DNA from 3 places in the Sodalis sp. RH20 genome. Region 3 is predicted to be linked to each of the others. Evidence: predicted binding sites of a transcription regulator. Region 3 holds the regulator's gene; each other region holds the start of a gene.

Region 1 (3,280 bases), 1.5 Mb from region 3:
TCCAGACGGGTTGCCCAGTTTTTGGTTACTGCGTATTCAAGACCTGCAGCCGCCAACGGAGAAACGCCAGTGTCGTTGTCGCTCAGACGACCACCGGCTCCATTAGCATAGTTAGCTTTGGAGTCAGCACGCCATACCATACCACCCAGACGGGTATAGATATCCAGGTCATCGTTAAGCGGGTAGCTCAGTTTAGTGGTCAACTGAATGCCCTGGGCTTTAAATGCACCGTTATCAACGCTGCCTTTATAGGCCATACGACCCAGCCAGTCATAACCCAGTTCAAACCCTAAGTAAGGGTTAGCCTGGTAACCAACAAAAGCACCTGCGCCGATTTGATCGTTGCGGGTTGGGCCATTGCCGATGCGGCTGTCATAACCGTTACCGTAGAACCCGGTATCGTGATACTGGGACCAGCCCAGTTTACCACCGGTGTACCAGGTGTTGTCTTTCGGAGCGGCTTGCGCTACGGTCGCGAAACCCGCCAGTGCCACTGCAAGTGCGATAGCTGTCTTTTTCATTTTTTGCGCCTCGTTATCATCCAAATAGGCAATGAGCTCTTAAAGCTAATTTAAATATTCCATTGCCAGTGTCCATGCTCTGGGTTTGTACATCGCCCTTAAAAGGCGTTATAGAGCAGCCCTGGCGAATTAAAGTCTACAACGAAGTAGGAAACTTACAAGTAAGATGTAGTAAGCCGCTAATAAAAAACAGCGTTTCATATAGGCTTTATTGATGATAGGGACGAAAAAAGTGATATCGCTTTAGGCGCCGTTGCGGGCGGGGAACCGCGTATATACTGGATTGTTCTGAGTTACAGGGGCGGAAATCACAAGATGCGACGCCCCTAATGAGATTAATCTTAAATTTACTTAATGATACAAAGTAGAATGAATCTTTAAGCCTGAAAACTGTCCAGATTTCCGGCAAACCTCATTTTGCGGGTACATGATGAACCCATAAGTGCCGCCATGCTGCGCTGCGTCACGCAGGCGAATTTTCTCATCCGCCGTCAATTCCGTCGGAAACCAGCCCAAAATGACGCTGTAATTCCCCGTCCAGAGTGCTTTCTCCATGGCGGCGACGGTATCGAACGCGGTGCGATGGCGCAACTGCACCATTTTTTCCAGGGGCAGGCCCGACTGTTCAAGCCAGGGGCGGCTCAATCTGCGAGACGACGTAAGCCAGAGCAGCCAGCGCGACTGCGTGCCCAGCAGACGCAGCAACGGCAACAGAATATTCCCCACAACCGGCTGATCCTCGAAATAAACCACTTCGCTGATAAAACCCTGCTCCGGACGGGCCGTCGTGCTGTCGATCGGCTGTTCACCCTGGCTTGGCTGCGTCCGAGAAGAATTGGCATGGTATTGAGTCTGCATTTTGTGTCCGCCCCTGTGTCACTGTATAAAAACACAGTATAGAGGTTTGGCGCGAAAATCAATCAAAAATTTAATGACCTTCGCAGAATTGCCACTTAATGATCGTCGCGCCGAGATTAAGTTGAAAACCGCTGGGAAAATACCGTATTTTTATGGGCTGTTGCGAATTTTGAGTAAGGAATCTCGCGGTCCACAACAAGGAGAAGTTCATGGAAGTACTACATAAATGCCGCATTGCACAGGCTAAAAACTGCTTTTCTCCCTTGGGTGATATTTCCACCCGTTCACAGTTCGGCGGGTACAGCATCGCCGCCGATAAAATCATGTTCGGCCTGATTCTGGACGGCGAACTGTACCTGCGCGGCACCCGGCAAAGCGAGCATATCTACCTCGGGCAGGGAATGAGCCGGCTGATTTATACCAAACGGGGCCTGCCGGTGGCGCTTAACTATTATCACGTCGATGAACGCCTGTGGGAAGACGTACACACGCTGCTGGACCTGGCGCGCCGCGCCATCGACGAGGCCAGGCAGGAAACGCGCATCAAGGCGGCCAGCTTGCGGTTAAAGGATTTGCCCAATATCGGGCAGGGTATCGAGCGCCTGTTATGGAAGGCCGGTATCAGGGATATCGATGCCTTGCGCTATTACGGCGCCAAAAGCAGCTATTTGAAACTGCGTAAAATCAAGCGGAACCTGGGCGTCACCGTGCTGCTCGCGCTGGAAGGGGCATTGTCAGGGCGCCACTATGCCGCGTTGCCCCAGGTGCAGCGCAGCGAGCTTCTGGACTGGTTTTCGCGGCTCCCCTGCCGCTAGCCGCCGGTTAATGCATGCCGCCCGGCGGCGGCATGCGGCGCCGTCACTGTTTTTCTATGTGCTGTTTACGCTCAATCAGTTCCGGCAGCAAATCAAGCAACAGGCTGATTTGCTGCAAAACCAGCTGTTCCCTGGCTTCCGGGTCCGGCAACAGCCGCTGGATGCGCGCGATAAGCCGTTCCCGTTCCTGTTCCACCCGCTGCGCGAAATGCTCCTGGCATTGCAGCGCGTCGTCCACATAACAGACGGCATCGTCCAGCACCGCCATCAGCGCCGGGTCAACAATGCGCTCCCGGTGCGCGCCAAGCGTCGAGATGTAGCTCAGCAGGGTGTGATTCAGGCACAACAGGCGAAACGCCGACTCCAGCAGCTCGCTGCGGGTTCTCGGCTCCGCCGCCATATTGGATACCACCGAGGCCAGCTCCGCGTCGCGGTTATGGGCATCCCGCCGCGCTACGCGGTATTCCAGGCGGTTATCCCTGCCCTGATGATACTGCACCAGAATGGCGTCAAGGTAGCGGCAGTTGGCCGCGAGGCTGTTGTTCACCACCACCGGCAGGCGGCGAAAACGCCAGTCCGGCCAGATAAAGCTGACCGCGGCCCAGGCGATGGCGCAGCCGACAAAGGTGTCGAACACCCGCGGCACCGCCACATCGAATCCCTCGCCCAGCAGGTTAAAACACAGCATCACCAGCAGGGTGATAAACATGGTCGCCTGGGCATATTGCACGTTGCGAAAGGCAAAAAACAGCGTACCGCTGACCACGATCAGGATCAGTTGACCTTCGATGGACGGGACAAAATAGAGGATCGGCAGGCCGATAAGGATACCCGCCAGCGTGCCGATTATCCTTAACGCCAGCCGGCGACGCGTCGCCTGGTAGTTGGGTTGGCAGACGAACAGGCTGGTCAGCAGGATCCAATAGCCGTAACGCATCCCGCTGAGCTGGATAAAGGCATAACCGACGCACAGCACCAGCGACATGCGCACGGCATGGCGAAACAGCGCCGAGTCCGGGCTCAGGTTGCGGCTGATGCGCATGCGGATATCGCTCCAGCCGGTCAGCTTATCGTCGGCCAGATTGT
Region 2 (3,280 bases), 960 kb from region 3:
GCTGGGTAATAAAGGCGATGTCCTGCTGGGCATCTCCACGTCCGGCAATTCGGCCAATATCATCCGCGCCGTGGCGGCGGCCCGCGCCAAAGGCATGAAAGTCATCGTGCTCACCGGCAAGGACGGCGGCAAGATGGCCGGCACCGCCGACGTGGAAATCCGTGTGCCGCATTTCGGTTATGCCGATCGTATTCAGGAAATCCATATCAAGGCGATCCATATCCTGATCCAACTGATTGAAAAAGAGATGGCGGCGGGCGCGTAATTACGGCGTTCAGACGCCCTGGCATAGGAGACGGGTCATGTGCGAACTGCTCGGGATGAGTGCCAATGTACCGACGGACATTTGCTTCAGCTTTACCGGGTTAGTACAACGCGGCGGCCGTACGGGGCCGCACAAGGATGGCTGGGGTATCACCTTTTACGAGGGCATGGGCTGCCGGACCTTCAAGGATCCGTTGCCGAGTTTCAATTCGCCTATCGCCCGGCTGGTGCAGGATTATCCGATTAAATCCTGCGCGGTGGTGTCGCATATCCGCCAGGCCAACCGCGGTAAGGTGTCGTTGGAAAATACCCATCCGTTTACCCGCGAGCTGTGGGGACGCAACTGGACCTTCGCCCATAACGGCCAGCTGCGGGGGTTTCGCCAGTTGGATACCGGCTGTTATCGCCCGGTGGGGAAAACCGACAGCGAATATGCCTTTTGCTGGCTGCTGGCCCGGCTGGCGGCGCGCTATCCGCGCACCCCGGCTAACTGGCCGGCGGTATTTCGCTATATTGCGGTGCTTGCCGGCGAGCTGCGGCAAAAGGGCATCTTCAATATGTTGCTGTCGGACGGCCGTTTTGTGATGGGGTATTGTTCCACCAATCTGTATTGGATCACCCGGCGGGCGCCGTTTGGCAAGGCGACATTGCTTGACCAGGATGTGGAGATCGATTTCCAGCAGCAGACCACGCCAAACGACGTGGTCACCGTTATCGCCACGCAGCCGCTGACGGGGAATGAAACCTGGCACAAGATTGCGCCAGGGGAGAGCGTATTATTTCGTTTCGGAGAGCGCGAACTGTGAAATCACCGGGGTGCCGCTGTTTAACTGCAGCGGCGCGTTGATGGTGTATTGACCGTTGACGACCGCCACCGCCGGCGGCTGGTGGTAGCGGGCAAAATAGGCATAACCCGGTTCAAGTGAACGCCAGAAAGGATAATACGTCGAAAAACGGTGGCGCTGCAGGTTTGCCTCGGTCATCCGGAACGGGAAAATATGGATATTGACCTGGGCCTGTCCGTTTTGCAACGCGGCTTCCACATAATGATAAATTTCGGCGATATATCCATCGGTCATGGCATAACAGCCAATAGAACGGCAGTCGCCATGGATCATTAGCATCGCGCCGGAATAGCCTTGCGATTGATCGTAGGCGTTGGGAAAACCGATATTTATCGCCCGATAATAATGACTGTTCGGATTTAGGTTACGGTTGGTAATTGAATAAAACCCTTCCGGGCTTTTAAAATCCCCTTCCCGGCGTTTCGGACCCAGGCCGCCGGAGAAATTACAAATGCGGTAGCTGCCCAGCATGCGGTATTCATTACCCATTTTGGCATACAGTTCAAGCGTTCGTTCTTCTTTGAAGATCTGAATAAAAACCGGTGAGCCTAATAGTTGTGCTTTTAATTCTTTCGATACCTGCGTCTGCGCCTGCTCACTGGCATAACTGACGGACGTCATGGCCGGTATACAAAACAATATCGCAAACAACAGCGCGATTTTGCCCATTATCATTCCTGCGTAGTCAAAATAATAAAGATGCCGGGCAACGGGGCGTTGTCGGCGGACCCTTTAAAAAACGGCAAGTAAAACAACTAAAACAGCGACAAGATATCACTGCCTGTATATTTATCAAGATACGTTTTGTATAAATTCGTCGCCTTACTGTATACTTGTACAGTTAAGGGGGATAAATGCGTAAAATCATACATGTCGATATGGATTGCTTCTTCGCGGCGGTGGAAATGCGCGACGATCCGACTTTACGCGATATCCCCATCGCCATCGGCGGCCGGGCGGACCGGCGCGGGGTCATCAGCACCGCTAATTATCCGGCCCGGGTATTCGGCGTGCATAGCGCCATGTCGACCGCCATGGCGCTGAAACTCTGCCCGCATTTAAAACTGCTGCCCGGGCGCATGGCGGCCTACAAAGAAGCCTCGGAACATATCCGGCATATATTCAGCCAGTATACGCCGCTGATTGAACCGCTGTCGCTGGACGAAGCTTTCCTGGATGTGACGGACAGCCATCATCACAGCGGGTCGGCTACGCTGATGGCCCAGGCCATCCGCCGCCAGATTGCCGACGAGCTGAACCTTACCGCCTCGGCGGGCGTGGCGCCGGTAAAATTCTTAGCCAAGATTGCTTCGGACCTGAATAAGCCCAACGGACAGTATGTGATTACTCCCGGGGACGTGCCGGCTTTTCTGGCGCAGTTGCCGTTAGGCAAAATACCCGGCGTGGGTAAAGTCACCGCCAAAAAACTCGCCGACATGGGCTTAACGACCTGCCTGGATGTACAACGCTGTGACCTGGCGACGCTGCTGCGGCAGTTTGGTAAATTCGGCCGGGTGATCTGGGAGCGTTCACAGGGTATCGACGAACGGGAGGTCTCGTCCGATCGCCTGCGCAAATCCGTCGGCGTCGAGCGCACGCTGGCGGAAGATATCGTCGCCTGGGTGGAGTGCGAGGCCATTATCGAACAGCTTTATCCGGAACTGGAGCGACGCCTTGGCCGGGTCAGGCCGGATCTGCATATCGCCCGGCAGGGCATTAAGCTGAAGTTCGCCGATTTCCAGCAGACCACCCAGGAGCATGTCTGGCCGAAGCTGAACAAAGAGGATTTGCTGCATATTGCGCGGCAGGCCTGGGAGCAGCGGCGCGGCGATCGCGGCGTGCGGCTGGTGGGGCTGCATGTGACGTTATTGGATCCGCAAATCGAGCGTCAGCTCATGCTTAATTGGGAAGACGATTTGCGCCACCGGCCTCTTTCCTGAGGCGCGGGGGCGTTACGCTTTAGTGCTTTTCAGGAATGGCTTTCAGCAGCGCGGTAAGCAATATCCAGTATTGGCCGACGCTTTTAATATGCACCTGTTCATCCGGGGAGTGCGGTCCTGTAATGGTCGGCCCGATGGACACCATATCCATGCGCGGATAGGGTTTTTTAAACAGACCGCATTCAAGACCGGCGTGGATCACCTGGATATTGGGGGTTTTGTTAAACAGCT
Region 3 (3,280 bases):
CCGTTTGATGAAAACCAGCGGCTCCGTTCGAACGCCACAGCTAAAGAAACCTGCCCCCGATCCCCGTCCCCTCACCCTTTTGCCGGTGACAATATGGGTTAAAACACGCCAATATTCGGCGTTTTTCCGCCTTCATGATAAGATAGAGGGCGGAAATCAGCAGTGGGGGAAACGCTATGAATACCACCGATCAGTCTCAATTGCTCAGCCAGGCTGAACAATTATGTGAGCAACGCAACGTGCGCCTGACGCCACAGCGACTGGAAGTGTTGCGCCTGATGACACAGCAGGATGGCGCGATCAGTGCTTACGACCTGCTTGATCTGCTGCGGGCGACGGAACCGCAGGCAAAGCCGCCGACAATTTACCGCGCGCTGGATTTCCTTCTGGAACAAGGTTTTATCCATAGAGTGGAATCCACTAACAGCTTTGTTCTTTGCCACCATTTTGAGCAGCCCAGTCACACCTCCGCCTTCTTTATCTGCGATCGCTGCGGCCAGGTGACTGAACAATCAACCGAAGGCATTGAAGATATTTTGCAAAAAATGGCGCAAGCCACGGGTTTCGCCATGCGCCATAATGTCGTCGAGGCACACGGGTTTTGTACCTTATGCGCCGAAGTGCAAGCTTGTGACAATCCCCAGGACTGCGGACACGATCATAGCGTAGCGATAAAGAAACGCTAGCGTCCCATTTTGGCTTTTACAAGAACCCGGGAGCAAATGACGTTTATTATGGCTGAAGTGAGATAACGCGTTTGGTTAATACATTGGAGAGGCCGCAAAACAGAGGAATGCTGATAGGATCATATTAAATAGGTGGTACGTCCTTGTACCTTTGGGTAGGAACACTTAAGGAAGCCATAACCGCACAGTGAATATGCATTAGTCATCATTAGTCATGATTTCCAAAAATCATTACCAACGATATTTGTTACGTGTTTCCCAGTCCTTTACTTCCGTTTCCGCGGCTTCTTTACCGTAACCGTAACGTTCCTGGATCTTACCGATTAACTGATCGCGTTTACCTTCAACTACCGTCAGATCATCGTCAGTAAGCTTACCCCATTGTTCTTTCATTTTACCTTTGAACTGTTTCCAATTACCGCTGGCTTGATCTTTGTTCATCGGAGTTCTCCTTGGTTATCGGTTTCTCAGTCAACATCTGCCACTCCAGGTTTTGTTAGCGCATAGCGAGGACACGTATTGCGTCCCAAAACCTGCATGTCATAAGTTAACCCTATGTCTAAAGTATAGCAGGGGATTTGGCATAAGGTTTATTCAGCAGATGATTAGACCATATTGGCAGGGTTATAAACGCCGTATGGGCTATAAGGTGAAATAAAACAGTAGGTAGAAGGTATCAGCCCGTACACCGCTAATTGTAACTAAATATAAATACCGCTAGCGGCAGCGGCCGCGCCGCAGCACTTTTATGGCGGCGAACCCGCATTCCGCGTCGCCGGTTATCCGCCATAAAATCCTCGCTGACGCGGGATAAGGGATATTCAGGATGCCATGGAGCACCGTGAGTTAAATCCAGTTGCCGTTGCGGATAACGCCGACCGCTAAACCTTCGATGGACATTTCCTGCTCGCGCAAATCGACAATAATGGGCGAAAACTCGCTGTTTTCCGGTAGCAACTCAACGATGTTACCGTGTCTTTTCAGGCGTTTTACCGTGACCTCGTCATTGATTCGCGCCACCACGACCTGACCGTTATGGGCATCCTGGGTTTTATGCACCGCCAGCAGATCGCCGTCCATGATGCCGATATCCTTCATGGACATGCCGCTGACACGCAGCAGGAAATCCGCGTGGGGCTTAAACAGATCGGGATCGATCTGGTAATGGCTTTCGATATGCTGTTCGGCCAGCAGGGGTTCTCCGGCGGCCACGCGGCCGATCAGCGGCAGGCCGGTTTCTTCTTCTATCAATAACCGGATGCCGCGCGAGGCGCCGGAAACGATTTCAATGGCGCCCTTGCGCGCCAGCGCCTTAAGGTGCTCTTCGGCGGCGTTAGGGGATTTAAATCCCAGACGATGCGCGATCTCCGCCCGGGTCGGCGGCATGCCGGTTTGCGCAAGATGATCGCGGATGAGGTCAAATACCTCTTGTTGTCTGGCGGTTAATGCTTTCATTCCGTCCCCTGTTTGTTTATACAGTCTTTCTGTGAGTATATACAGGTCCGCAGCAATTGAAAACCACAAGCGTTGCAAAATGTGATAAAACCCTGCCGACGACCGGCCGCGCCGGCCATTTTAAGGAATATACCGCCATAACAGCGTTATCCACACGAACAGCGCCAAAACAATGGCCAGGGTCACCGCCGCCGAGCCCAGGTCCTTCGCCCGGCCAGAAAGTGGATGCAGCTCCGGCCCGATGCGATCCACCACCGCTTCAATAGCACTATTCACGATCTCAACGATCAGCACCAGCCATACCGAACCGATCAATAAAATCCGCGCCACGGGTTCTGGCTCCAGGTAACAGGCAAGGGCAACCGCCACCACGGCAACCACCACTTCCTGGCGAAAAGCGGCTTCATGCCGCCAGGCGGCGCGATATCCTTTTATGGAATAGCCCATGGCGTTAAAGATGCGCCGAAGTCCGTTGGTTTGGTTTGCCATAATTTTGCGCGCTAAAGAAAAATTGTGCCTATATTACCGTTTCTTCTCGTTCGCATCACCACAGATCTGTCGCGCGGTTTCTGGTATTCTTGTGGCGCAATGCTAACAAGAGGCTTCACGAAGATATGTCAGGCTGGCGTACTATTTATTATACGTTGTTGAATTTACCGCTCAGGCTACTGGTGCGGAGTAAAGCCATTCCCGCCAATCCCCGGCAAGAAGCCGGCTTGGACCCGCTGCGGCCAATGATGTATGTTTTGCCCTATAACTCCAAGACGGACCTGCTCACCCTGCGCGCGCAATGTCTGCAACTGGGGTTGTCCGATCCGCTGATACCGATAGAGATCGATGGCGTCGTCTTGCCGCGCTACGTCTTTATCCACGATGGCCCCCGTATTTTTCGCTATTTTTCCGAAAAACTGGAATCCGTGAAGCTGTTTCACGATTATCTGGATTTACATCGCAATAATCCGCAGCTTGATGTCCAGATGGTGCCGGTATCCGTTATGTTCGGACGATCGCCCGGCCGTGAAGCGCAGCTGAACCAGCCGGCGCCCCAGTTGCGCCTCCTCAATGGTTTCCAGAAGTTTATCGCCGTCTTGTGGTTGGGGCGCGACAGCTTTGTGCGTTTTTCCCGTCCGCTGTCCATG

The links. The regulator LexA, encoded in region 3, represses DNA repair genes until DNA is damaged. The targets are predictions, from matches to a motif close to TNCTGTATGTACATACAGNA.
Region 1: a site for LexA is predicted at 1,399-1,418, ahead of sulA (SOS-induced cell division inhibitor SulA). Genes of this name have one in related genera too.
Region 2: a site for LexA is predicted at 1,933-1,952, ahead of dinB (DNA polymerase IV). Genes of this name have one in related genera too.

What each region holds. Positions count from the first base shown of each region.
Region 1 is NZ_CP178733.1:2,972,268-2,975,547, reverse strand. It holds gene ompA (porin OmpA) at 1-521, opposite strand, end outside; gene sulA (SOS-induced cell division inhibitor SulA) at 873-1,379, opposite strand; gene ACL2XM_RS13790 (TfoX/Sxy family DNA transformation protein) at 1,589-2,194, shown strand; gene yccS (YccS family putative transporter) at 2,238-3,280, opposite strand, start outside.
Region 2 is NZ_CP178733.1:3,487,674-3,490,953, reverse strand. It holds gene lpcA (D-sedoheptulose 7-phosphate isomerase) at 1-265, shown strand, start outside; gene ACL2XM_RS16105 (class II glutamine amidotransferase) at 303-1,070, shown strand; gene dpaA (peptidoglycan meso-diaminopimelic acid protein amidase) at 1,041-1,778, opposite strand; gene dinB (DNA polymerase IV) at 1,964-3,049, shown strand; gene pepD (beta-Ala-His dipeptidase) at 3,069-3,280, opposite strand, start outside.
Region 3 is NZ_CP178733.1:4,449,407-4,452,686, forward strand. It holds gene rcsA (transcriptional regulator RcsA) at 1-8, shown strand, start outside; gene zur (zinc uptake transcriptional repressor Zur) at 177-686, shown strand; gene ACL2XM_RS20310 (CsbD family protein) at 918-1,127, opposite strand; gene lexA (transcriptional repressor LexA) at 1,533-2,141, opposite strand; gene ACL2XM_RS20320 (diacylglycerol kinase) at 2,262-2,630, opposite strand; gene plsB (glycerol-3-phosphate 1-O-acyltransferase PlsB) at 2,756-3,280, shown strand, end outside.